Regions from separate parts of the Oceanobacillus caeni genome, predicted to be linked through region 2. Evidence: a T-box and tRNA genes for the amino acid it is inferred to sense, from the RefSeq annotation. Region 2 holds a T-box; the other holds one or more tRNA genes.
The links. A T-box is a leader RNA that pairs with one kind of tRNA and senses whether it is charged. The one in region 2 lies ahead of ACFQ18_RS02850 (valine--tRNA ligase), so its partner is inferred to be a tRNA-Val.

Region 1 (11,826 bases), on a different contig from region 2:
AGGGGTTGCCTACTGCCCGCACTGTGATGGTCCGTTATTTGAAGGTAAACATGTAGCTGTTGTTGGTGGAGGTAATTCTGGTATCGAAGCTGCAATTGACTTAGCGGGTATTGTCAAACATGTTACGGTACTAGAATTTTTACCAGAGCTTAAAGCAGACTCCGTACTTCAAGATCGTCTTTACAGTCTACCTAATGTTACTGTTATCAAAAACGCAGCAACAAAAGAAATTACAGGTGATGAAACAGTAAACGGTATTAGTTATGTAGACCGTGAAACAGAGGAAGAACATCATATTGAGTTAGAAGGAGTATTCGTACAAATTGGTTTAGTGCCAAGTACAGGATTCCTTAAAGATAGTGAAGTTGAACTTAATAAATTCGGTCAAATTGTTGTAGATAAGACAGGCGCTACAAATGTTCCTGGAATCTTTGCAGCAGGTGACTGTACAGATAGTGCATACAAACAAATTATCATTTCCATGGGATCAGGTGCAACAGCCGCTTTAGGTGCATTTGATTATATGATTCGGAATTAAATACTTATAAAAAAGTCGTTTAACTGTCATTTTTGATGGTTAAACGACTTTTATTTTTTTACCTATTCGTTATGTCCCTGTTACTTGGCTTAGTAGCAGGGATATTTTTTTTCAAGGGAAACTTATTAAAAAAATTATGTACGGGCTAATGATTGGATTTCTCAGAAGTGGTTTATTCGACCAATCGAAAAGGATTGCGAAAAAATAGATATATAGTAAAGGAGGGAGGATTTGAATGCCTTATAATATTCAGAAGAAAATCATCCCGGGGCTAAACCAAAGAAGTTTAATCGCTCCTAACTTTATAGTTGCTCATGATTCTGGTAATCCTAGCAATGTCACACCAGGTTCTTTGGAAAGAGAAGTTAATTTCATGACTAGAAATTGGAAAAACGCTTTTGTTTCCCATTGGGTTGGCGGTGGAGGAAGAATTGTTCAAGTAGCTGAAGTGGGTAGATTACAGTATGGAGCTGGTCCGAAAGCCAATCCCTATGCTTATGCTCAAGTAGAATTAGCGAGAACAAATAATATAGAAACGTTTAAAAAAGATTACGCTGCATATGTATGGTTATTACGAAAGCTTGCTAATGATGCAGGAATACCGATAAAGTTAGATACTGGTTCAAGGGTTACAGATAAAGGGATTAAAACACACGATTGGATAAGAAGGAATATTGGTGGTACAGTTCACAGTGACCCATATGCTTATCTAGCATCCTTTGGCATTTCTAGAGCACAGTTCAAAATGGATGTTGAAAAAGGAACCGCAGCAGTTAAACCAACAGGACAGTCAAATGCTAAATCTCAAACAGTTACTGCTCCCGCTCCTAAAACAAAAGCTAATGCTAAATCTCAACCAGCTACTGCTCCTGCCCCTAAAGCTAAAGCTAATTTAACTGTAGACGGTAAATGGGGTCCATCAACTACGAGAGCATTACAAAAAGCATTAGGCACAGTCGTAGATGGTGTGATAAGTAAGCAGTTGAGAAATAGCGTGACAAATGCGTTATATGACGGTGTCACATTTGGTTCTGGCGGGAGTTTAGTTATTAAAGCGTTACAGAAGAAAATTGGTGCTAATGCAGATGGTTATTTAGGACCAGAGACCATACGAAAATTACAAAGATATCTCGGTACCCCGGTTGACGGCGCCTTAAGCAGACCATCTTCATTAGTAGTAAAAGAATTGCAACGAAGGTTAAATAAAGGTACTTTTTAAATGAAATGGAGATAGAGGTACAACTCAAATAAATTTTGTTAAATCCCCGGTTTGGAAACCGGGGATTGGTTTTTGGCATTTATTCGACCTTATCAGAGATAGATTTTCCAGCAAGCTGCATAATAATCATATCGTCCATCGGTGGATTGTGTAAACCAGCACGTACATCACGATAATAACGTTGGAGATCACTTTTTTGTGATAAGCTTCTTGCACCAACAATTCTCATCGCTAAGTCAACTACTTCCAAAGCTTTATTAACAACTGATAATTTAACGGCACCCAATTCGGGTCCCATCGTTAATCTTGTAACCTCATCACTTTCATCCCACTTATTGGCAATCGAATAAAGGAAGTTTTTAGATTCTAAAATCAGAAGTTCCATCTCACCTATTTTTTGCTTAATATTTGGCAATTCCGATATGGTGCCTTTAATGCTATTCGGTGAATATGTTGTAGCAAATGTAATGGCAGACTCTTGTGCAGCTTGTGCGATTCCAAGATAGCATGCAGGTATATGTAATAGCCATCCAGCAGGTTTTTTCTTACCTGGAGTTAACTTTTGTACAAGATCATCTTCGTCTACATGAACGTTCTCTAATACTAAGTCATGACTTCCTGAACCACGCATTGCGATAGAGTCCCAGGTTTCATCTACTTTCACTCCTTTTCTCTCTCGTTTGATTAAGAAATTCCCTACCTCATCCGTACCATCAATTGAAGCACTAACAACAAAATAACTTAAAATTGGAGATAGTGTTGTGAATGTTTTACGACCGTTAATTGTCCATCCTGAACTATCTTTTGTTGCATACGTTTCGGGTTGGCCACCGCGTGTAGGACTTCCGGTAGCTGGTTCAGATGCAGCATTATTAAGTAATGCACCTGACTTAAGCACATCTTGAGCTACCGAAGCATACTTATTTTCATCCCATGCTTGGGTTTCACCAAGGTGTTTCATAATGCCCATATGCCAACCGATGGAAAGGGCTGTCGAACCGTCTGCTTTTCCAATTATTTCTTGATATCTTAGCATTTCATATAATGAGATTCCTAACCCACCATATTGCTTAGGTAATGTTAGTGCTGGATAACCAATTGATTTCAGGTCATTAAAGTTATCAAAAGGGAAACTGGCATTTTCATCATGTTCTTTTGCCCGTTCCTTAAAAGGTTTCACTGTTTTGGATAATAAATTTATTCTTTCGTCCATACTGCTTAGTTTTAATAAATTCATCATATCCCTCCATTTTGTGTTAATTAATCAATTTAGTTGGAATTATAGTTTATTATTTCACCACTTTGAAGAAATCTCAAACTTTTTGTCTAATACAATAAATTGTATAATAGCGAATATTTTAATCAAAAATCAAAACCAAGTTGACAGATAGTAATTATGTGTTTAGAATAAATTACAATATTGAAATATATGTAAAGAATACATATTAAGATAACTTGAGTGGGTCACTAAATGTTTATGGAGGTGAGTACACATAAAATGCTATTATTAAAAAATCTGCAAATATCTTTTAATGATGAGCAAGTTTTAAAGGGGATTAATTTAACCGTAAACAAAGGTGATGTTGTTACATTAATTGGTCCTAGTGGTACAGGTAAAACAACATTATTAAGATGTATTAATTATTTGGAAAAACCCGATGATGGAGAAATAACATTAGGAGATGTTCACCTAGACTATAAATCCATTCGGAAAAAAGATATTTTAAAAATCCGTCGGAAAACGGCGATGGTATTTCAACAGTACAATCTTTTTAAGCATAAAACAGTGATTGAGAATGTGATGGAAGCGCAAATGGTCGTGCAAAAAAAATCAAAAAAAGCTGCCTATGAGAAAAGTATGGAGGAATTGGAGAAGGTTGGTTTAATAGATAAAATAAATGCTTATCCTTCTCAACTATCGGGTGGCCAGCAGCAAAGAGTTAGTATTGCAAGGGCATTAGCTGTAGAACCCGAAGTCATCCTATTTGATGAACCAACATCGGCTCTTGATCCCGAATTAGTTGGGGAAGTTTTAAAAGTAATTGAAGCCGTTGCCAAATCAGGAATAACCATTGTGCTAGTTACACATGAGATGTCCTTTGCGCAAAATATATCAACAAAAGTTGTTTTTATGGATAAAGGAAAGATAGTAGAAGAGGGGACTCCAACAGAAATTTTTAACCAATCATCAAATGAGAGAACAAGAGAATTTTTAAATCAATTTTATACTAGAAAGAACTAAAAAGGGAAGGAGAAGTGGGTTTTATGAAAAAGGTATTTGTTTTTATAGGATTGGTGAGCTTAATTTTTCTACTTGGTGCTTGTGGAAGTGATGGTGCTTCAGGAGACGGAGGTTCTGAAGCGGGAGTTAGAACAATTGAGGTGGCCGTACCACCTGCAGCAAAGCCGTTAAGTTATACGGAGAATGGTGAACTAACTGGTTATGAAGTTGAGATATTGCGTAAAGTAGATGAAAAATTACAAGATTATGAGTTTCATATTGTAGGAGTTGGGGATAGTGCCGCAGAGGTAGGATTAGACACAGGGAAATATGATTTAATCGCACAAGGCTTGTTCTTAAGTGAGGAACGTGAAGAAAAATATTTAATACCTTCCGAAAGTAATGGGGCAAGTTTGATGAAGATCTATACAAACGAAGAAAATAAAGATATTGAAACACTTGAAGACTTAGTTGGAAAGAATATTTCTCCGCCTAACCCATCTGGAGGGGTTTTTAACTTTTTAACTGAATATAATGAAGAAAATCCGGATAACCAAATTGAATTTAAAACTTCAGACAGTGGTATTTCCTATGCGGATCGATTGAAGGAAGTTGAATCTGGAAAATATGATGCTTTAGTTTTACCGTCCAATTTAGGTCAAAATGAAATTATTGAACAGGCTGGGTTAAAAATTCATACAACAGAGCCAGTAAAAATATTTCCAACTTATTTTCTGATTCATAAATCCGAAGAGAATGAAGCGTTGAATGAGGAAATTAGTAAAGCGCTAGCGGAATTGAAAGAAGATGGCACACTATCTGAGCTATCCGTAAAATACTATGGGGAAGATGTATTTCAATATGAATGATGCGAATTAATGGAAGGGAGGAGGAGTTACTAAAATGGATATTACCTTTATGTTGGAGATACTCCCCCAATTTTTAAGCGTCCTTCCGATAACATTATTAATTATTGTTGTTTCAACCATATGTGGTTTTCTGTTAAGCGTTTTGGTCGTAGCAATTCGAATTAAGAAAGTCAGGTTGCTTAACCCCATAATGGGAATGTACATCTCTTTCACAAGAAGTACCCCAATCTTGTTACAATTATTTTTAATTTATTATGGTTTACCAGTAGTATTAGCATTAATGGGAATTCATATTAATGATATGAACCCAACGACTGCTTCTATAATTACTCTAATTATTTATAATGGTGCCTATATGTCGGAGGTTGTTCGCCCTGCTTATTTAGCGGTAGAGCGTGGTCAACATGAGGCAGCAGATAGCTTGGGATTTTCGCCTTTTAAGAAATTATACCGTATTATTATTCCACAAGTAGCCCCAATAGCGCTCCCGGGGTTAGGTAATGCTATTATTTATTTAATCCATGATACCTCTTTGATTTTTGCAATCGGTGTAGTGGATATAATGGGGCTTGCTAATATTATAATTTCCAGTAATTATGGAATGAACCAAATTGAAATTTATTTATTAATTGCAATTATTTATTGGATCGTTTCCATGTTATCCGAACAAATGATTAAATATTTAGAGAGAAGAAAACAAAGACTTCCATATAATGGGTCAACGAAGGAGGTAGCCTAATTAAATGTTTCAATTAGATGTTTTAATTGAAGACTTTTTCAGCATTTTAAAGGTTGTACCTCAAACGTTGCTATTGGCAGTTATTATCCTAATACTATCCCTATTTATGGGGGGATGTCTGGCTCTTATCCAACGAAAGAAAATACCAATCCTTTTTACTATTATTACAGTAGTCCAATCTTTTTTAAGGGGTACGCCTAATGTTGTTTTATTATACTTAGGATATTACTCTTTACCTTTTATCGTTCAATATATTGTATCGTTGATGGGTATAGATTTTAATCCTCATCAGTTAGATCCTGTCATAACAGTTATTGTCGTATTTTCTATTAGTTTTTCAGTTTTCCAATCAGAAACAATAAGAGGTTCCTTGCATTCGGTCGAACGCGGGCAGATTGAAGCAGCGCAATCTTTAGGATATGGTTTCTTCCATACGCTATGGAAGGTAATTATACCACAAGCCCTTGTTGAGGCGCTCCCTGATATCATGAACTCGTTTTTAGTTATTATAAAAGCTTTATCCTTGGCGTATTTAATATCGGTTGTAGATATTTTTGGACAAGCAAAATTGTTAGGTGCTTATAATTTTAGCTATATCGAGGCGTTTGTTGCTGCGGCTTTCGTCTATTGGATTTTGTGTTCTATTTTCACCTTGTTTATTAATAAATTTGAACTTCGATTGAGGAAGGGGTATTAAGCAAAGTCTGAAGCTCTGTATAAGAGATTCGGACTTTTGTTATTAACGGAGATAATTTGTGCAGCTTGCTAAGGTAATCTGTCAAATTAGTAACTAATATTTTTAATAAGTAATTGAAATATCATGCTAATATTACATTACAAAGAATTCTAGCTAAATGGCGTGGCGTTAAAAAAGAAGTATCAAGGAGGAGCAAGAATATGAGGAAGGATAAAATAAAAGGTTTAATGATTTTAGGTGCGTTGCTAGGAGTTATTGGACTGATACTTATTTTTTTTAGTGATGATTTTGGAACAACCTTAACTAATGGTTTGTTGGCTACTTTAGATAACATTGACACAATGGATTATGAATTTAAGGTAAAGGCGAAGACAAATAATTTTTTAGTGACTGGTAGCATTCTTTTTGGAATTGGACTTTCTACTGTGGTTTTTTCCTTTTATAAGTCGCTAAATATAAATAATAGGGAATAACACTAATTCACAATTGGTGCAAGTAAAGCAAGGTAATCCGAACCGGGCCGTTTGTTTCTATTTCACAATATTATTGAAATATAATACTAGAAAATTTTATTGGAAGAAGGAGGTATCGATATTGAAAGAAGATAAACGAATTTTGTATTTCAATATGGTTTTGGGGACAATTGGAACCATACTGATTATTTTAGCTGCAATAAGGTATCTGATTAAAGAAAATGATAATACAGGATACGCACTTATAATTTTTGGCTTTATATTAACGATTGGGTATATTAATTACTTGGAAAATAAAGCAGGGATAAGTAAAAAATTGACCTGGATTAGGGTTATTATATCCCTAATTTTATTTTTTTCCTTTTCATATTTTTTATATTACTAGTTATTCCTTATTTAATTATTTGGTGTAATCCTTAGATAAGGAGTCATAAATTGGCAGTTTAGTAGAGTGGCTTAGTCTATTAGATTATGTGGTCTATTTTTACCTTGTTTATTAATAATTTGAACTCCGTTTAAGGAAGGTGTATTAGAAGAAGCTGGGAAAAAACTCCAGTAAATAAAAATTAAGGCGTTGGAGTTTACACTAAAAAAGTGTAGACCCCACGCCTTTTTTTAACGTTATTTTAGTAACCAAAAAGGACACCTTTTGATAAAATTAAAGTGAGCAAACAATAATTTTGGAGGTGTCCTTATGTTTAAACATTATACCATGAACCAAGTAGTTTTGCCACTAGATTTAGAAATTAAATTGAAAGAAAACGATATTGCCTTTGCGATCCATGATCTTGTCGAGAGTATTCCGGAAGAGGCTTTCGAGGACTTCGTACGACAAACCGGGCGTCCTGCGTACCATCCTCGTATGATGTTGAAAATCATTTTGTGTGGGTATACGCAATCCGCGTTTTCTGGTCGTAAAAAAGTACGGTTTAGCCATCATTCCAAACGAACAGACAGGTACGGATTCACCAGTGAATTTAAAGTGTAAAAATGTGAGGACTATTTGGGCTGTCCACTCCGCGATTTATGCACGAAAGCAAAAGAAGGGAACAACCGAACGGTCTACATGAATGAAAAGTGGGAGTTCCAAAAAGAATATGTACGCACGAAGCTTTCAGACGAGAAAACTGGTGAAATTTACGGAAAACGTAAATTGACGCAGAACCAGTGTTTGGTTTTCTGAAGGCTAATTTGGGTTTTACCCGTTTTTCCTTTAGGGGAAAACAGATGGTGAAAAATGAATTAGCATTTGCATGGGTGGCGGTTAACTTGAGAAAAAACGCCGCCATGGACGGTAAAATAGTGGCGGAAGATGGAAAAAAACACAAAAAAGGTTCCAAGTAAATTTTTTATTGCTTGGAACCTTTTTATTTTACTTTTTTTGGCTAGTTATGTCCCAGTCTCATTGTTTTTAGCATGTATCATTTTAATTTTGATTAGACTTTCTATTTAATTTAAAACATTATCACAGTATGAACTCTTTAAACGAGAAAAGCATCTAGTAAATGCCTAATTTGATCATCTAATTTTTTTAATTGAACAATTTGATACTTACTTTTCAGGCATAGTGTATGTATTGGCTGTATGAGTTGCGGAATATTGATTTTCTCCTTGTATTCCGGCACTCATTGACGTATGTGTTACTGTATCATCATTTTGTATTATTTTCTTTAATAATAAAGTTCGCAAAGGATAAAGCTTTTATAATAACTAAAAACAGGCTCATTATATCAGGGAGGGCTTCAACAAGGGCTTGAGGTACAATTACCTTCCTTAACGTATGGAAGAAAAATATATCCTAAAGATTGCACCGCTTCAATCTACCCACGTTTGACCGAATGCAAGAAACCTCTTATTGTTTCTGATTAAAAACTGAAAAGCTAATAAAAAACACAACAATCACTATTATTACACGATCTAATTGAATAAAATGAATCTGGTTTCTTAAATAATCTACTGGCAACATTCCATAATAGTGAAACTTTAATTTTTCTAATTCGTACATAAGGTACGTTGATTAATAAAAATGATGGAGGTGTCAAAGATGTCCAAAGAAGTTATTTTCATCTTAGTTATAGTATCTATGGCAATATGGGTTACGGTGTCTCGAGAATCTGTAAAATCTTCAAAAGAGATAAACTGGCGAAAAATGATAACTTTATTGTTTGCAGGATCTTTATCTACATTAGTTATAATCATTATGCATTTTCAAAGCCTGCTGTTTTAGTTCCGGTACTGGTGCCTTAAAGAACGAATGAGTTATCGATTAGACAGCTTCTATTGTGCTAAATGGCAGGTTAATAGGATAAGAGGTGTTAAAATGAACACAAAATATTATTGGAGAGAAGGATTTAAGTAATAGCGAAGTATTATTAAAAAATAGCAATCTGTATAATGGTCTATGGCTTTATTGAAAAATATAGATTTAGAACTTATATACATATATTATGGTGGCACATTCATTGGCGATGTTTCTTTCTAAGATATTAGCTTAAGATGTAGCTGTTTTCTCTTGATTTTTAGGTTTTTATGGACTTATTCAGCTTATTCTATTTATTATATTCTTGATTTTAGATTTCCAACAGGTGAAGAAAAAACTTAATAGTATTGCAGTAATTTTTAAGAGGGTCTTGTTAGAAAAAATAGTTTTTTAATTTAACAATGTTCCTGTGGCGTTCTATTTTTACTAAGACAGTGGGATAGTTTAGTAAATTGATTCTTTCTTTGGGAGAGGGGGATTCCGGTGGAGTATAATATAAATTCGCAAAGGATATCAATTTTTAGTACTATATTTATTATTATATTGTGGGATGTATTGTCAACTTATTACGGACGCTCTTTATCGCTATTCTTATTCATTTTATTAATCGCAATAGGGTTAGCTTCTTTTCGTTTTAAATTTACCATCCACACCGACCATTTAATATATGAAATATTATTATTTAATAAACCTATCATTCAAAAGGAAATTTACCCAGGCCAAGTAAATCAACTGAAATTGATACGTGTCGGGTGGGCTAAAAAGTCTGCAATTATAAAGGTGAAAAAAGGAATCAACATTAGATTATCTGTACTTGAACCTCAAGAAGCGTATGAACATTTAATTGGATTTGCAGAGAAACACGATATAATGATATTTAAAACGAAGGACTATTTAATTTTGGAAAGAATGAAATAATACTCGGTATTCAACTATCGGTGCAATTGTTGAAACATAATTCACTATATGCTGCAAGTAAAACAAGGCGATCTAAGCTGGATCGTCTTTTTCTATTTCAAAAAACTAATACTATTTTTGGACTATAAAAAAAGCCCGTACCCCTTGATTCACAAGAGATTCAGGCTTTTGTTTCAGATGATTCCAACTGGACTCGAACCAGCGACCCCTACCCTGTCAAGGTAGTGCTCTCCCAGCTGAGCTATGGAATCGTTGTTAACCAATATATTCAATATAATCTGTTTTTAGCAATCTGTCAATCTTTTACACTGTTGTTTTATCACCCTTTATCATAGGCGTTCATACTATTTACTGGGAGGAGGATTGTGATTAATGACTAATGATCGAAAAAATAAGAAGGATGAACAATTGGAAATTTTTCGTGTCCATGATAAAGGGGAAAAATTAACAACAAATCAAGGACTAAAGGTGTCTGAGGATGAATTTTCGTTAAAAGCAGGTGTACGTGGACCGACTTTGATGGAGGACTTTCATTTTCGTGAAAAAATGACGCATTTTGATCATGAAAGAATTCCTGAACGAGTAGTACATGCACGTGGGTATGCAGCGCACGGAGAGTTTCAAGTTTATGAGAGTATGAAGCAGTATACAAGAGCAAAGTTTTTACAGGATCCAACTGTGAAGACGCCGGTTTTTGTCCGTTTCTCAACGGTAGTTGGAAATCGTGGATCGTCGGATACGTTTCGGGATGTGCGTGGGTTTGCAACGAAGTTTTATACGGAAGAAGGAAATTATGATTTAGTTGCGAATAATATGCCCGTCTTCTTTATTCAAGATGGAATCAAATTTCCTGATATTGTCCACGCCATTAAACCGGAGCCACATAATGAAATGCCACAGGCTAGTTCTGCACATGATACGTATTGGGATTTTGTCGTCGCGAATCAAGAGTCGGCCCATATGACGATGTGGCTTATGTCTGATCGTGCTATCCCTAGAAGTTTCAGGATGATGGAAGGTTTCGGCGTTCATACTTTTCGTTTTGTGAATGATGAAGGGAAAGCACACTTTGTTAAGTTCCATTGGAAGCCTACATTAGGTGCACATTCTTTAATCTGGGATGAAGCGCAGGAAATAGCGGGTAGGGATCCTGATTTCCATCGTCGTGATTTATGGGAAAATATTGAAAGGGGAAATTATCCTGAATACGAATTAGGGGTTCAAATTATTGAAGAAAAAGATGAATTTAAATTTGATTTTGACATTTTAGATTCAACGAAACTTTGGCCAGAAGAAGATGTACCGGTGAAAATCATAGGTAAAATGACATTGAATCGTAATGTCGATAATGTATTTGCTGAAACAGAGCAAGTGGCCTTTCATCCCGGTCATGTCGTTCCAGGAATTGATTTCACCAATGATCCATTATTACAGGGACGTCTTTTTTCTTATACCGATACACAACTAATCCGCCTTGGTGGTCCTAATTTTCATGAAATCCCGATTAATAGGCCGGTTTGTCCATTCCATAATAATCAGCGTGATGGGTATCATCGCCAAACGATAAATGTTGGGAAAGTAAGCTATCATAAAAATACGTTGTGGGGAAATACACCTGCTGAAGCAAGTGTGGCAGAAGGTGGATTTAAACATTATGAAGAAAAAGTAGAAGGACGAAAAGTTCAGGCGAGAAGTGAAAGTTTTGCCGATCACTTTTCTCAAGCCACATTGTTTTGGAATAGCATGAGCGATGCGGAGAAAAAACATATTATAAACGCGTTTCAGTTTGAATTAGGTAAGGTGCATAGTGAATCTGTGAAGCAGCAGGTTGTTGATATGTTTGGCAATGTTAATTTGCAATTAGCTACGGAAATTGCCACGTATTTGGGGTT
Region 2 (11,826 bases):
AGTAACGTTTAAAGTCTTCCGATTCTTCATTAGGCCAGCCCATTGTAGAAAATGGCCAAAGTGCTGATGAAAACCAAGTATCTAACACATCTTCGTCTTGTCTCCAATTTTCAATATCAGCTGGAGCTTCTTTTCCGACATACACTTCGCCAGTTTCTTTATGGTACCAAGCAGGAATTTGATGCCCCCACCATAATTGACGAGAAATACACCAATCACGAATATTTTCCATCCAACCTAGATAAGTTCGTTCAAATCTTTCGGGTACAAAATTCACCTTTTTATCTTGATCTTTTTGCAATTCAATAACTTCGTCTGCTAATGGTTGCATTTTAACAAACCATTGAGTCGATAAGTATGGCTCTACAACCGCTCCGCTACGTTCAGAGTGACCAACTTGATGGACACGTTCCTCAATTTTGAATAGTACTCCCATATCTTGAAGATCTTTCACGATTTGTTTCCTACATTCAAATCGATCCAATCCTTGATATTTTCCAGCATTTTCATTCATGGAACCATCTTCATTCATCACGAGAATACGTTGTAAATTATGTCGATTACCAATTTCAAAGTCATTTGGGTCATGCGCAGGTGTAATTTTAACTGCCCCAGAACCTAACTCCATATCCACATATTCATCAGCCACTATTTCTATTTCTCTACCCACAATTGGTAAAATGACTGTTTTACCAATTAAATGTTTATATCTATCATCTTTAGGATGGACAGCAACAGCTGTATCCCCTAGCATTGTTTCAGGACGAGTAGTAGCTATTTCAATCGTCTCATCACTATCTTTTATCGGATATTTCATATGATAGAATTTACCATGTATTTCTTCATAGATTACCTCAATATCGGATAGAGCCGTTTGAGTGGTTGGGTCCCAATTGATAATATATTCACCACGATAAATAAGCCCTTTTTCATATAATTTTACAAATACTTCTTTTACCGCATCTGATAATCCTTCATCTAATGTAAAGCGTTCACGGGAATAATCTAGGCCAAGTCCAAGCTTTTCCCATTGCGAGCGGATAAAGTCAGCATACTCTTCTTTCCACTCCCATGCTTGTTCTAAGAATTTTTCCCTACCTAAATCATAACGACTTCTTCCTTGTTCTTTCAATTTAGCTTCTACTTTTGCTTGGGTAGCAATCCCCGCATGGTCCATTCCCGGTAACCACAATACATCATACCCTTGCATACGTTTCATTCGGGATACTGTATCCTGCATCGTTGTATCCCAAGCATGTCCTAAATGTAATTTCCCAGTCACATTTGGTGGTGGAATAACAATAGAATAGGGTTCTTTTTCCGGATCATTTGTCGCTTCAAAGAACTTACCGTCTAGCCAAAATTGGTAGCGCCCTTTTTCTACTTCCTGAGGATTATATTTTGGTGGAAGATTTGAATATTCATTATCACTCATAGTATTACCTCCTAATACTTTTTGTCTTATGTAGGACTAAATGTTTCTACTTACTTTTCGTGGCAAAATAAAAACCCTTCCATCCATAAAAGGACGAAAAGGATTGATTTTCGCGGTACCACCTTTGTTTATTAATTCCAAAAATTGAATTAATACACTTCATTCACATAACGGCATATTACCGGCTTCTTCTACTGCAAGTTCAAAGAAGCTGCATCATGGGCGACCTTCCAAAATAAGTATTCCTAGGAAATTTTCAGCACTAGATTTCCCTCTCTGAAGGTATTATTTTGTACTCTTCCCAATCACTGCATTTGATTAATACTATATATTATCCATATTTTATAGCTTAGTTTATCTTTCGTCAAATTATATATTCCTATTTTTTCACAAATATGGTGTAAGTATACATATTATATAGTGATTCTTCATTAGTGGGGTATTTACTACCCTTATCCCATGGAAATAATAAACAATTTATTGTGGAAAATGAGGTGATTATAATGGGTAGATATTATCGATATAAGTTACCACCGTGGGCAAGAAAATGTGTTTTTATTTTAGAAAGAGTGACATTGCCCATTTTACTTTTTCAACTCATTCGGACAATTTTCTTTCCATCCTTTTTCGATTTAATATTATTAGGGATTTTAATCGGGATTTTAATATGCTTTTATTTACGGTGGATTTAAACTTCTAAATCATCTAAATCTAACGTTTCATATTCTTTCTCTATAAACGCCGACCATTGTAATCCAAAAATAATTTTTCTGTATTCATATTGAATGTTTGTTACGTGTTGTATCATTGATAAATTACGTACACCACTCACATAGTCATTAATATTTTGTATATAATTCGTTGGCGAAAGTAAATAAATGGATAAAAATTGAAGTTCTGGTAACGTTAATTCATTAATATCTGTGTAGGAGGAAAAGTTGTCAATATAAAGTTCAGTAGAAGGATTGAAACTACCAATTTCATTTTGAAAAAATAAGATCAGGTCCATAACAGGATTATCAAAACGCGCAGATTCCCAGTTAATAAAGTATGATTTTTTAATATGTGAATGGTCTAATCTATGATGACATAGTGAAGAACTCCATGTTAAATTATCTTCCTCATGGTCATTTATAAAGCGATTAATTCGTTTATCCACTTCAACAAATGCATATTCTATGTCACGAAAATGAGTACAGACAAGCAGCTCAAACGGAGACATATACTGCTTTTTTTCGAATTGGTGAATAAATGTGAGTAATTGCTTTCCCATCTCCCTACAATAGTTTTGAAAAGAAAAAAATGGATTGGAAACCGTTTCTATATCTATTTTTTGAATCCGTTTCGTTTTCCAATGTAATTTTGCCAACGATTCATAGAAGTTAGAAACCCAGTTCATATCCCTTTCTCTATTTGTATCATTAATCCAGGGAGACAAATAAAATATGGATTGTTCATGACGATAATACAAATTACCTTCTTTTGTTAAATATACTGGTAGCACCATATCAAGATTTTGGGTGTTTGAATATCGATAAATCGTTTCCCATTGTTTCACCATGTCTTCTGTTAAACCACTTCTTTTTAACGCGTATTCTCTATTATAATCTTTAATATAATAGAGTTGAGATGTTACTTGATTGATCTTTAGTGGATGGATATTATACGCAGCAAGTACATTATTAATATTATCCGTCATTATACCACCACCTTATAGAATACTTGACTTTAATATTTACTTTTGAATCTGCTAAAATTAGATACCCCTTGAATAATTTCAAGGGGTGTCTCTGTTCACATTTTAATTAGAGTTTACTTTTTAGAAGGAATATAAAGTAACTGTCCTTCGGCTACATCAAAATCATCCTCTAACTGATTTTGTTTTATGATTTGTAATGGACTTACTTTAAACCGTTCAGATATCGTTTCTATTGTGTCGTCTTTCTGAACGATACAAAGCCTCATTTTTGTATATTCTTCTTCACTTGAATTACGGAAAATATCAGATAAGTAAGTAATGTCCCCTTTATCTCTAGATTCATGTTCACCTTCTGTTTCTAAGGACTCAGCCTCCACCTCTTCTTCAACATTCTCGCTTTGTAATTCGGATGATTCTGTATTTGAGACTTCTTTATGATTGTTAAAGAATTCAGCTAAAGTTTGCGTCTGAGTTTTAAATGACCATCTTCCTTCTTCTACAGGCTTTTCGGGCTCTACCCCTTCTATTTGTTCCTCTTCATCTCTATCTGTTTTTAAAGTAGGGGTTTCCGTTATACTCGGAATCTCGGGTTCTTCTGCTTGCTCCTCTTCCGTTCTATTTTCTTCTAAAGTAGGAGTTTCTATTTTACTTGCAATTTCGGATTCTTCTGTTTGCTCCTCTTCATCTCTATTTTCTTCTAAATTAGGAGTTTCCGCTTTACTTGCAATTTCGGGTTCTTCTGTTTGCTCCTCTTCATCTCTATTTTCTTCTAAAGTAGGAGTTTCCGCTTTACTTGCAATTTCGGGTTCTTCTGTTTGCTCCTCTTCATCTCTATTTTCTTCTAAAGCAGGTATTTCTGCTTTACTTGCAATTTCCAATTCTTCCGCTTGCCCTTCTTCATCTCTACTTTCCTCTAAAGCAGGTATTTCTGCTTTACTTGCAATTTCCGATTCTTCCGCTTGCCCTTCTTCATCTCTACTTTCCTCTAAAGCAGGTATTTCTGCTTTACTTGCAATTTCGGGTTCTTCCTCTTGCTCTTGTTGTTTTTGTTTAATTTCAAATTCAAATGTGTATTTTGCCTCTCTTTCCGATAAAACAGGTTCTTCTTCCACCACTTTGTCTGAAATACCTAACACATCTTCTTGTTTATCTAAAGGTTCTTGATAAGCATCTTCCACGCTATCATCTTCTACTCTACTAATTCCTGCTTCTTGATTAATACCATGTATAGCTATTGTAGAAAACATTTTAAGTTGAGTTTGTTTAGGTATTTCATAATCAAATGCCTGCACACTAACCATTACGTCATCTAAATTACCTACACGATAGGTAGGTACAGATATTTCTACTGGGAATCGATGTGAGAACTCTGCATTTTCGTCATCCGTATCCGCTACACTTTCTATATACCTCTTCGCTTCATGATTGAATTCTTCTAAACGATCTTCTATAGTAGTTGCTTTTTTATAATTTCCCGTTAATTCTATTACACCTCTAATGGAAATATAATCTTCATTCGTTTGTATTGTAATTTCAGGTTCCAATGATATTCCACGTAACTCTTCTATTTCCTGTCCTTTTTCAAAGTATAAGGTTTCATTTAATTCAAAAGTAAATACCGATTGATCAGCCGACAAACTGACTTCCTCCCTCCTAAGCATTACCCAATATGCTTAATGTGTCTTAATCATTTATATGAGAAAGTGTATTTGGTTATGCATGAAAAAAGCTATCCCCGTTTCAGTTGGGAATAGCTTTTTTAAATTATTTAAGTTTAGAGAATGCTTTTCGAATAGCTTCAATTGTTTTTTCGATGTCGGCATCCGTATGTTCGGTTGATAGGAATAAACCTTCAAATTGGGAAGGTGGTAAAAATATACCTTCTTCAATCATTGCTTGATAATATTTAGAAAAATACTCCAGATTGGATGTTTTTGCAGCGTCGAAATTAACCACTTTCTCATTTGTAAAGAATACACCTAACATGGATCCAGCTCTGTTAATATGTAGTGGAATTTCGTAATCTTCTGCCGCTTGTTTAAAACCCTCTACTAATCGATCAGCCTTTTTATTTATTTCCTCATAGGACTGCTTGGTTAAAGCTGAAATTGTTTCAAAACCGGCTGTCATTGCTAATGGGTTACCTGATAAAGTTCCCGCTTGATAAATAGGACCCACAGGAGCAATTTGTTCCATTATTTCACGTTTTCCGCCAAATGCACCAACAGGTAAACCACCACCAATAACTTTACCTAGACAAGTTAAATCCGGATTAACATCAAAATATCCTTGAGCGGAATGGTATCCAACTCGGAATCCTGTCATAACTTCGTCAAAAATAAGTAAGGAACCATTTTGCTCCGTAATTTTTCTCATTTCTTGTAAAAATGCATTTTCCGGTGGTACAACACCCATGTTACCACAAACAGGCTCCATAATAACGGCAGCAATATTTTTACCATATTTTTCAAAAGCAAGTTTAACACTATCTAAATCGTTGAATGGTACTGTAATCGTGTTACTAGCAATGGAACTTGGTACACCGGGACTATCTGGTAAGCCTAATGTAGCAACTCCAGAACCCGCCTTAATAAGTAAGGAATCTCCATGACCATGATAACTACCTTCAAACTTCATGATAAGATCCCTACCAGTGTATCCTCTAGCAAGTCTTATCGCACTCATCGTTGCTTCTGTACCCGAGTTTACCATTCGAACCATTTCTATAGAAGGTACCCGTTCAATGACTAATTTAGCTAATTTGTTTTCTATTTCAGTATTTGCACCAAAGCTCGTCCCTTTTTCCACGACTTCTTTTAACTTTCCAACTACTCGATCATTTGCATGACCTAAAATAAGAGGTCCCCAACTTAGTACATAGTCAATGTATTCATTACCATCTGCATCGTATATTTTTGATCCTTTTCCTGATTCCATTACAATCGGAGCCATGTTAACTGATTTGAAAGCACGAACAGGTGAATTAACACCACCTGGTAGTAAATTAACAGCTTCTTCATATATTTCATGAGACTTTTCAAAATTTCTCAATCCATACACCTCCACTTATTTATCATCTTTTAACCAAGTTGCGACGTCTTTAGCAAAATACGTCAAAATAATATCTGCACCCGCACGCTTCATTGATGTCAACATTTCCATAACGATACTTTTCTCATCAATCCAGCCATTTTGTGCAGCAGCTTTAATCATTGCGTACTCTCCACTAACATTATAAGCGACAACCGGCACATTAACATGATTGCGTACATCTCTAATAATATCTAAAAAGGATAATGCAGGTTTTACCATAATAAAATCTGCACCTTCTTCAATATCTGACTCAACCTCACGTATAGCTTCCAAACGATTTGCTGGATCCATTTGATAGGTTTTACGATCCCCAAATTGTGGTGCACTATCAGCCGCATCACGGAATGGACCATAAAATGCAGATGCATATTTTACTGCATAAGACATGATGGGAATATTTTCAAAACCTGCTTCATCCAGAGCTTGACGAATTGCTACAACAAAACCATCCATCATATTTGATGGGGCGATAATATCCGCTCCCGCTTTTGCCTGAGAAACTGCTGTTTTAGCTAGAACTTTCAAAGATTCATCATTATCAACATCATGATTATGAATGACACCACAATGACCATGGTCTGTATATTCACAAAGACATGTATCAGCAACTACTAATAAATCCGGATAGTTTTCTTTCACCATCCGTGTAGCCGTTTGAACAATCCCATCATCCATAAAAGCACCTGTTCCAATTTCATCCTTTGCAGTAACTACACCAAAAAACATTATTGCTTTGATTCCTAATTCATAAACTTCTTTTACTTCTTCTAGTAATAAGTCCATCGATATTTGATAAACCCCTGGCATGGAAGGAACTTCGTCACGAATATTATTCCCTTCTATTACAAACATTGGATAAATAAAATCATTCACACGTAAATGCGTTTCTCGAACTAATGAACGCATGGAAGCGGATGAACGTAAGTTTCTATGTCTTTTAAAATCCATTATATATGCTCCTTTTTATTTATATAATCAATGATAATATCGATCATTGCATCTACAGTAAAAACCTTTGGCGTCAATATGGTAGAAAACCCTTTTTCCCTTGCCTTATTTTCCGTAGTTGTTCCAATACAAACACATGGTTTATCTACTAAATACCCTGATAATTCGAAATAAGCATCAATTGTGGATGGACTTGTAAATGTGATAAAGTCAAATTCCCTTTGTAATATTTCATTTAGTAAGTTTTTACTTTTGAAATTTATAGTTGTTTTATAAACATAAAGACTTGTAAATGAAAGATTCGCTTTCTTCAATTCACTTGGTAAAACATCCCTAGATAGATTACCACGGATGAGTAGAATTTCTCCTGGATTTTGAAATTTAGCTAAGAATTCTTTGCTAAGCGTGTTCGCATCATAAACAGTAGGTACAAAATCAGCTGAATAACCATATTTCTTCAATTTCTGATTTGTTTTTTCACCTACTACTGCAATATTTTTTGCGTTTAATATTTCATGGGAAATTTGATGTTTATTAGCCAATTTAAAAAAATATTCTACACCATTGGCACTTGTGAAAATAAACCAATCAAAGTGATCCAGTTGTTTCATAATTCGCCTGTTTTCATCACGATCATCACAGTCAATACGCAACAAGGGGACTTCAATTGGAATACCACCATATTGACTAATTTTTTTAGAGAAGATTTTTCCACCTGCATTTTCCCTTGTCACAATAATTTTTTTACTTCTTAGAGGTGCTATCATTTATCAAGCTCCTCTTTTACCCTTTCTACTATTTCTTTGCCACCTTGGTTTATTAATAATGTAGCTGCTTCCTCACCAACTGCTTTTGGATCAGTACCACGAACAACCTCTTTTAATATTGTTTTACCATCAGGTGTACCGACTAATGCGGTTAACACTATTTCATCGTCTTCCAGATAGGCATATCCACCAATCGGAACTTGGCAACCACCATCTAATAATTGAAGAAAAGTTCTTTCAGCAGTTACGGTTCTAGTTGTGTAACTATCATTAATCTTATTTAATATTTCACGTATTTCCTGATCATCTTCTCTACATTCGATTGCTAAAGCACCTTGTCCGACTGCAGGAACAACTACTTCGGGTTCTAAATACTCCGTTACAATTCCATTATCATGACCTGCTCGTTTTAATCCAGAAGCTGCTAAAATAATAGCATCATAATCTTCTTCATGAAGTTTTCGAATTCTTGTCTCAATATTTCCACGAATCCATTTAATATTTATATCGGGTCTTGCTTTAAGAACTTGTGCTGCACGACGCAAGCTACTTGTTCCAACATTAGCTCCTTCAGGTAAATTTTTTAAAGTAATATTATTTTTAGATACGAATGCATCTCGAGGATCTTCTCTAACAGGGATAGACGAAATAACAAGCCCTTCTGGCATTACGGATGGCATATCTTTCATACTATGGACCGCAATATCTATTTCTTTATCATACATTGCCTGTTCAATTTCTTTAACAAATAAACCTTTTCCGCCGACTTTAGATAGAGTGACATCTAAAATACGATCCCCTTTTGTTACAATTTCTTTTATCTCAAATTCGTTTGGGACACCAGCTTTTTTAAGTTCATTGATAACCCATTTCGTTTGTGTTAATGCTAGATTACTTCTTCTTGATCCTACGACGATTTTTCGCATGAATAAATCCTCCTAAATCGTGTTGCCATGAACAAAGGCGTAACCGCCCGTTTAGCAACGTACAAACTGCGCCTGGCCATGCCAGGTGGTCCGATGTTGCCGCGCAAAGCGGCGTTCTTAATCGGACATTCCTCTATAGCAATGAGATAAAGGAAACACGGTGAGCTGTAAGCGAACCGATGTTGACTTTCACCACAAGGGTATAAGTGCGACTAAGCCTCTCGTTTCACGAATCGGCAAGTCTTCTTTATCGTAGTGGAGGAGCATGAAGTTTGCTAGTTGCTGGGCGCTGGAGCCGGACGTGGCTTTCCTTATACAAAATTACTCATAGCTACATATTTTACATTTCTAAGATATAATTAAATTAAGTGATAACACATATATTTTAACCTTTTTTAAACTATTTGAAAAACAATAAGATTCGTGCAGGTAAAAACCAGAAAGCATAAAGCCTTCTGGTTTTTAACAGAAAAAATATTAATTTACACCTGAAATCTTTTCTAAATGTGAAAAAGAAATATATTCACTTTTTTGAAGAGACATTAACGTTTCGTCTTTTTCGCCCTGTTTTGCAAATTCTTCCCTTACTTCATCTTCAATACCAAAGATTTCAACAAAAAGTTCAAGGGCGTGATCTGCATGACTTCCTCCAGCCATTTCTTTTGCCTGAGTAATTGGCTCTTTCAATAGTTGATTAATAATACTTTTCGTATGTTTATTTAACACCTTTTTTTCACGTTTCGTAAGATCAGGCATCTTTCTTTCGATACTTTTCATCGTTTCTTTTTGAATCGACAAGGCTTTATTGCGAAGTGCAGATATAACCGGTACAACTCCCAATGTTTTAATCCATTCTTTAAATGTGACAATTTCCTGTTCAATAATTAGCTCAATTTGTTCAGCCGCTTCTTTTCTAGCTTCTAAATTATGGTCGATAACCCCCTGTAAATCATCAATATCATAAAGAAAAACATTTTCCATTCCATTGATGTCGGCATCGATATCTCTTGGAACCGCGATATCTATTAAAACAAGAGGTTTATTGTTTCTTTTTATTTGAATTTTTTCAATCATTTCTTTTGTTAAAATAACAGATTTCGAGCCTGTAGAGCTAATCAGGATGTCAACTTCTTCTAATACATTTTCTAGATTATCTAGACCAACAGCCCTTGCATGGAACACCTCAGCTAATTCTTCCGCTTTTTCAATGGTACGGTTAATGACTGTTATTTCCGTCACACCTGATCCTTGTAAATTTTTAGCTGCTAATTCGCCCATTTTACCAGCACCCAAGACAGCAACATGTTTCTCGCTAAGATTCACAAAAATATTCTTCGCTAATTCAACTGCTGCATAACTAATCGAAACTGCATGTTCTCCAATGCCTGTTTCGTTATGGACACGTTTTCCAAATGTAATGGCTTGTTTAAATAATTCATTAAAAATAGTACCTGTAGTGCTTATTTTTTGTGCTTTAAGAAAGGCATCTCTTACTTGCCCTAAAATTTGAGTTTCTCCTAATACCATTGAATCTAATCCAGCGGAAACACGGAATAAATGTTCTATGGCACCATCATTTTCTGCTATTTGTAAATAAGGAGAAAATAATTCTTTATCTACTCCAAACCAATCTGCTAAAAATTTTTTAATATAATATCGACCGGTATGAAGTTGATCAACAACAGCAAAAATTTCCGTACGATTACATGTAGAAATAATAACATTTTCCAAAATACTTTTTTGTTTTTTTAATTCGTTCGTTGCTTCTTCAAGGGTACTCTCTGGAAAAGTTAGTTTTTCCCTTATTTCTACAGGGGCTGTTTTATAATTGAGTCCTACTTTAAGAATGTGCAAATTGACTACCCCCAAAAATCTTTATCTTTTAAAAATGACATATTATTTACATTGTAACATAGTTTTAATACACCAAATTCTATAAATGTGAACAGAATTTGAAACAAATATTATATAAGAACGTTATTAGTTTAACTCGAATGTACTTTATCATACAATATATTTATAAGCAAGGAAACGAAACTATAGAAGGGATTAGTTATAATTGAAGAAAAGGAATTCATTATTAGCATACATATTAATCGTAATTGGGGTATTCTTCTTACTTAAGCAATTAGAAATTCCACTAATCACTAATTTTTATTCCTGGCAAACCATCTTAATCATTACTGGTATCCTATTCTTATTTTATAGTTACATACAAAAAAATAATCAATTTTTATTTAGTGGAACTATTATATTAGGACTTGGAATTCACTCCTATGGTTTGGAGCATTATCATTTTTGGAGCAATCATTGGGGAATGTATACGTTAATTATTGGAATCGCATTTATCGTTAGAGCAACAAAAACCAAAAAAGGATATATCTTAGGAATATTATTTATCGGGGTTAGTATTTTTATGATTTTTTCATCTAAAGTATCCGCCTATTTTAATTGGGTAAATGATGTTACCCCTTTCGTTACAAATTATTGGCCAATTATTTTAATTATTATAGGTATATATTTATTAAAGAAAAAGAAATAACCTCTATCTTTATATTGGTTATTTCTTTTTCTATTCTATTTTATTTCAAGAAGCTCCGTATGAGCGCCCATGCCTCGTCTTTACCTTCTCCTGTTTCTGATGAAAAAGGTATCACAACATCATTAGAATCTATTTGTAAAGTTTGTTTTGTTCGTTTAATGTGTTGTGCCCGTTTATTCTTAGGAACTTTATCTAATTTTGTTGCAATAACGATAACTGGTAATTCATAATATTTCAGAAAATCGTACATTTGTACATCATCTCTAGTAGGTTCATGGCGAACATCTGTAATGAGAAGAACAGCCTTTAATGTTTCACGTGTTTGAAAGTATTCTTCCATCATCTTTCCCCATTTTTCTCTTTCCTTTTTGGAAACCTTCGCATAACCATATCCTGGGACGTCTACAAAATAAAAA

Region 1: it has a tRNA-Val gene. The T-box ahead of ACFQ18_RS02850 (valine--tRNA ligase) is inferred to sense a tRNA for this amino acid. The anticodon was not compared.

Annotation. Positions count from the first base shown of each region.
Region 1 is NZ_JBHTKV010000023.1:653-12,478, reverse strand. It holds gene ahpF (alkyl hydroperoxide reductase subunit F) at 1-538, shown strand, start outside; gene ACFQ18_RS14150 (peptidoglycan-binding domain-containing protein) at 774-1,757, shown strand; gene ACFQ18_RS14145 (acyl-CoA dehydrogenase family protein) at 1,837-2,994, opposite strand; gene ACFQ18_RS14140 (amino acid ABC transporter ATP-binding protein) at 3,256-3,999, shown strand; gene ACFQ18_RS14135 (transporter substrate-binding domain-containing protein) at 4,023-4,847, shown strand; gene ACFQ18_RS14130 (amino acid ABC transporter permease) at 4,882-5,586, shown strand; gene ACFQ18_RS14125 (amino acid ABC transporter permease) at 5,591-6,283, shown strand; gene ACFQ18_RS14120 (hypothetical protein) at 6,484-6,756, shown strand; gene ACFQ18_RS14115 (hypothetical protein) at 6,878-7,141, shown strand; partial or broken gene ACFQ18_RS14110 (transposase) at 7,451-8,171, shown strand; gene ACFQ18_RS14105 (hypothetical protein) at 8,801-8,983, shown strand; gene ACFQ18_RS14100 (hypothetical protein) at 9,500-9,934, shown strand; tRNA gene ACFQ18_RS14095 (tRNA-Val) at 10,113-10,185, opposite strand; gene ACFQ18_RS14090 (catalase) at 10,307-11,826, shown strand, end outside.
Region 2 is NZ_JBHTKV010000002.1:69,098-80,923, forward strand. It holds gene ACFQ18_RS02850 (valine--tRNA ligase) at 1-1,435, opposite strand, end outside; T-box leader at 1,522-1,753, opposite strand; gene ACFQ18_RS02855 (protein kinase family protein) at 2,124-3,134, opposite strand; gene ACFQ18_RS02860 (LysM peptidoglycan-binding domain-containing protein) at 3,248-4,771, opposite strand; gene hemL (glutamate-1-semialdehyde 2,1-aminomutase) at 4,899-6,185, opposite strand; gene hemB (porphobilinogen synthase) at 6,201-7,175, opposite strand; gene ACFQ18_RS02875 (uroporphyrinogen-III synthase) at 7,175-7,942, opposite strand; gene hemC (hydroxymethylbilane synthase) at 7,939-8,868, opposite strand; gene hemA (glutamyl-tRNA reductase) at 9,346-10,722, opposite strand; gene ACFQ18_RS02890 (LiaI-LiaF-like domain-containing protein) at 10,928-11,410, shown strand; gene yihA (ribosome biogenesis GTP-binding protein YihA/YsxC) at 11,451-11,826, opposite strand, start outside.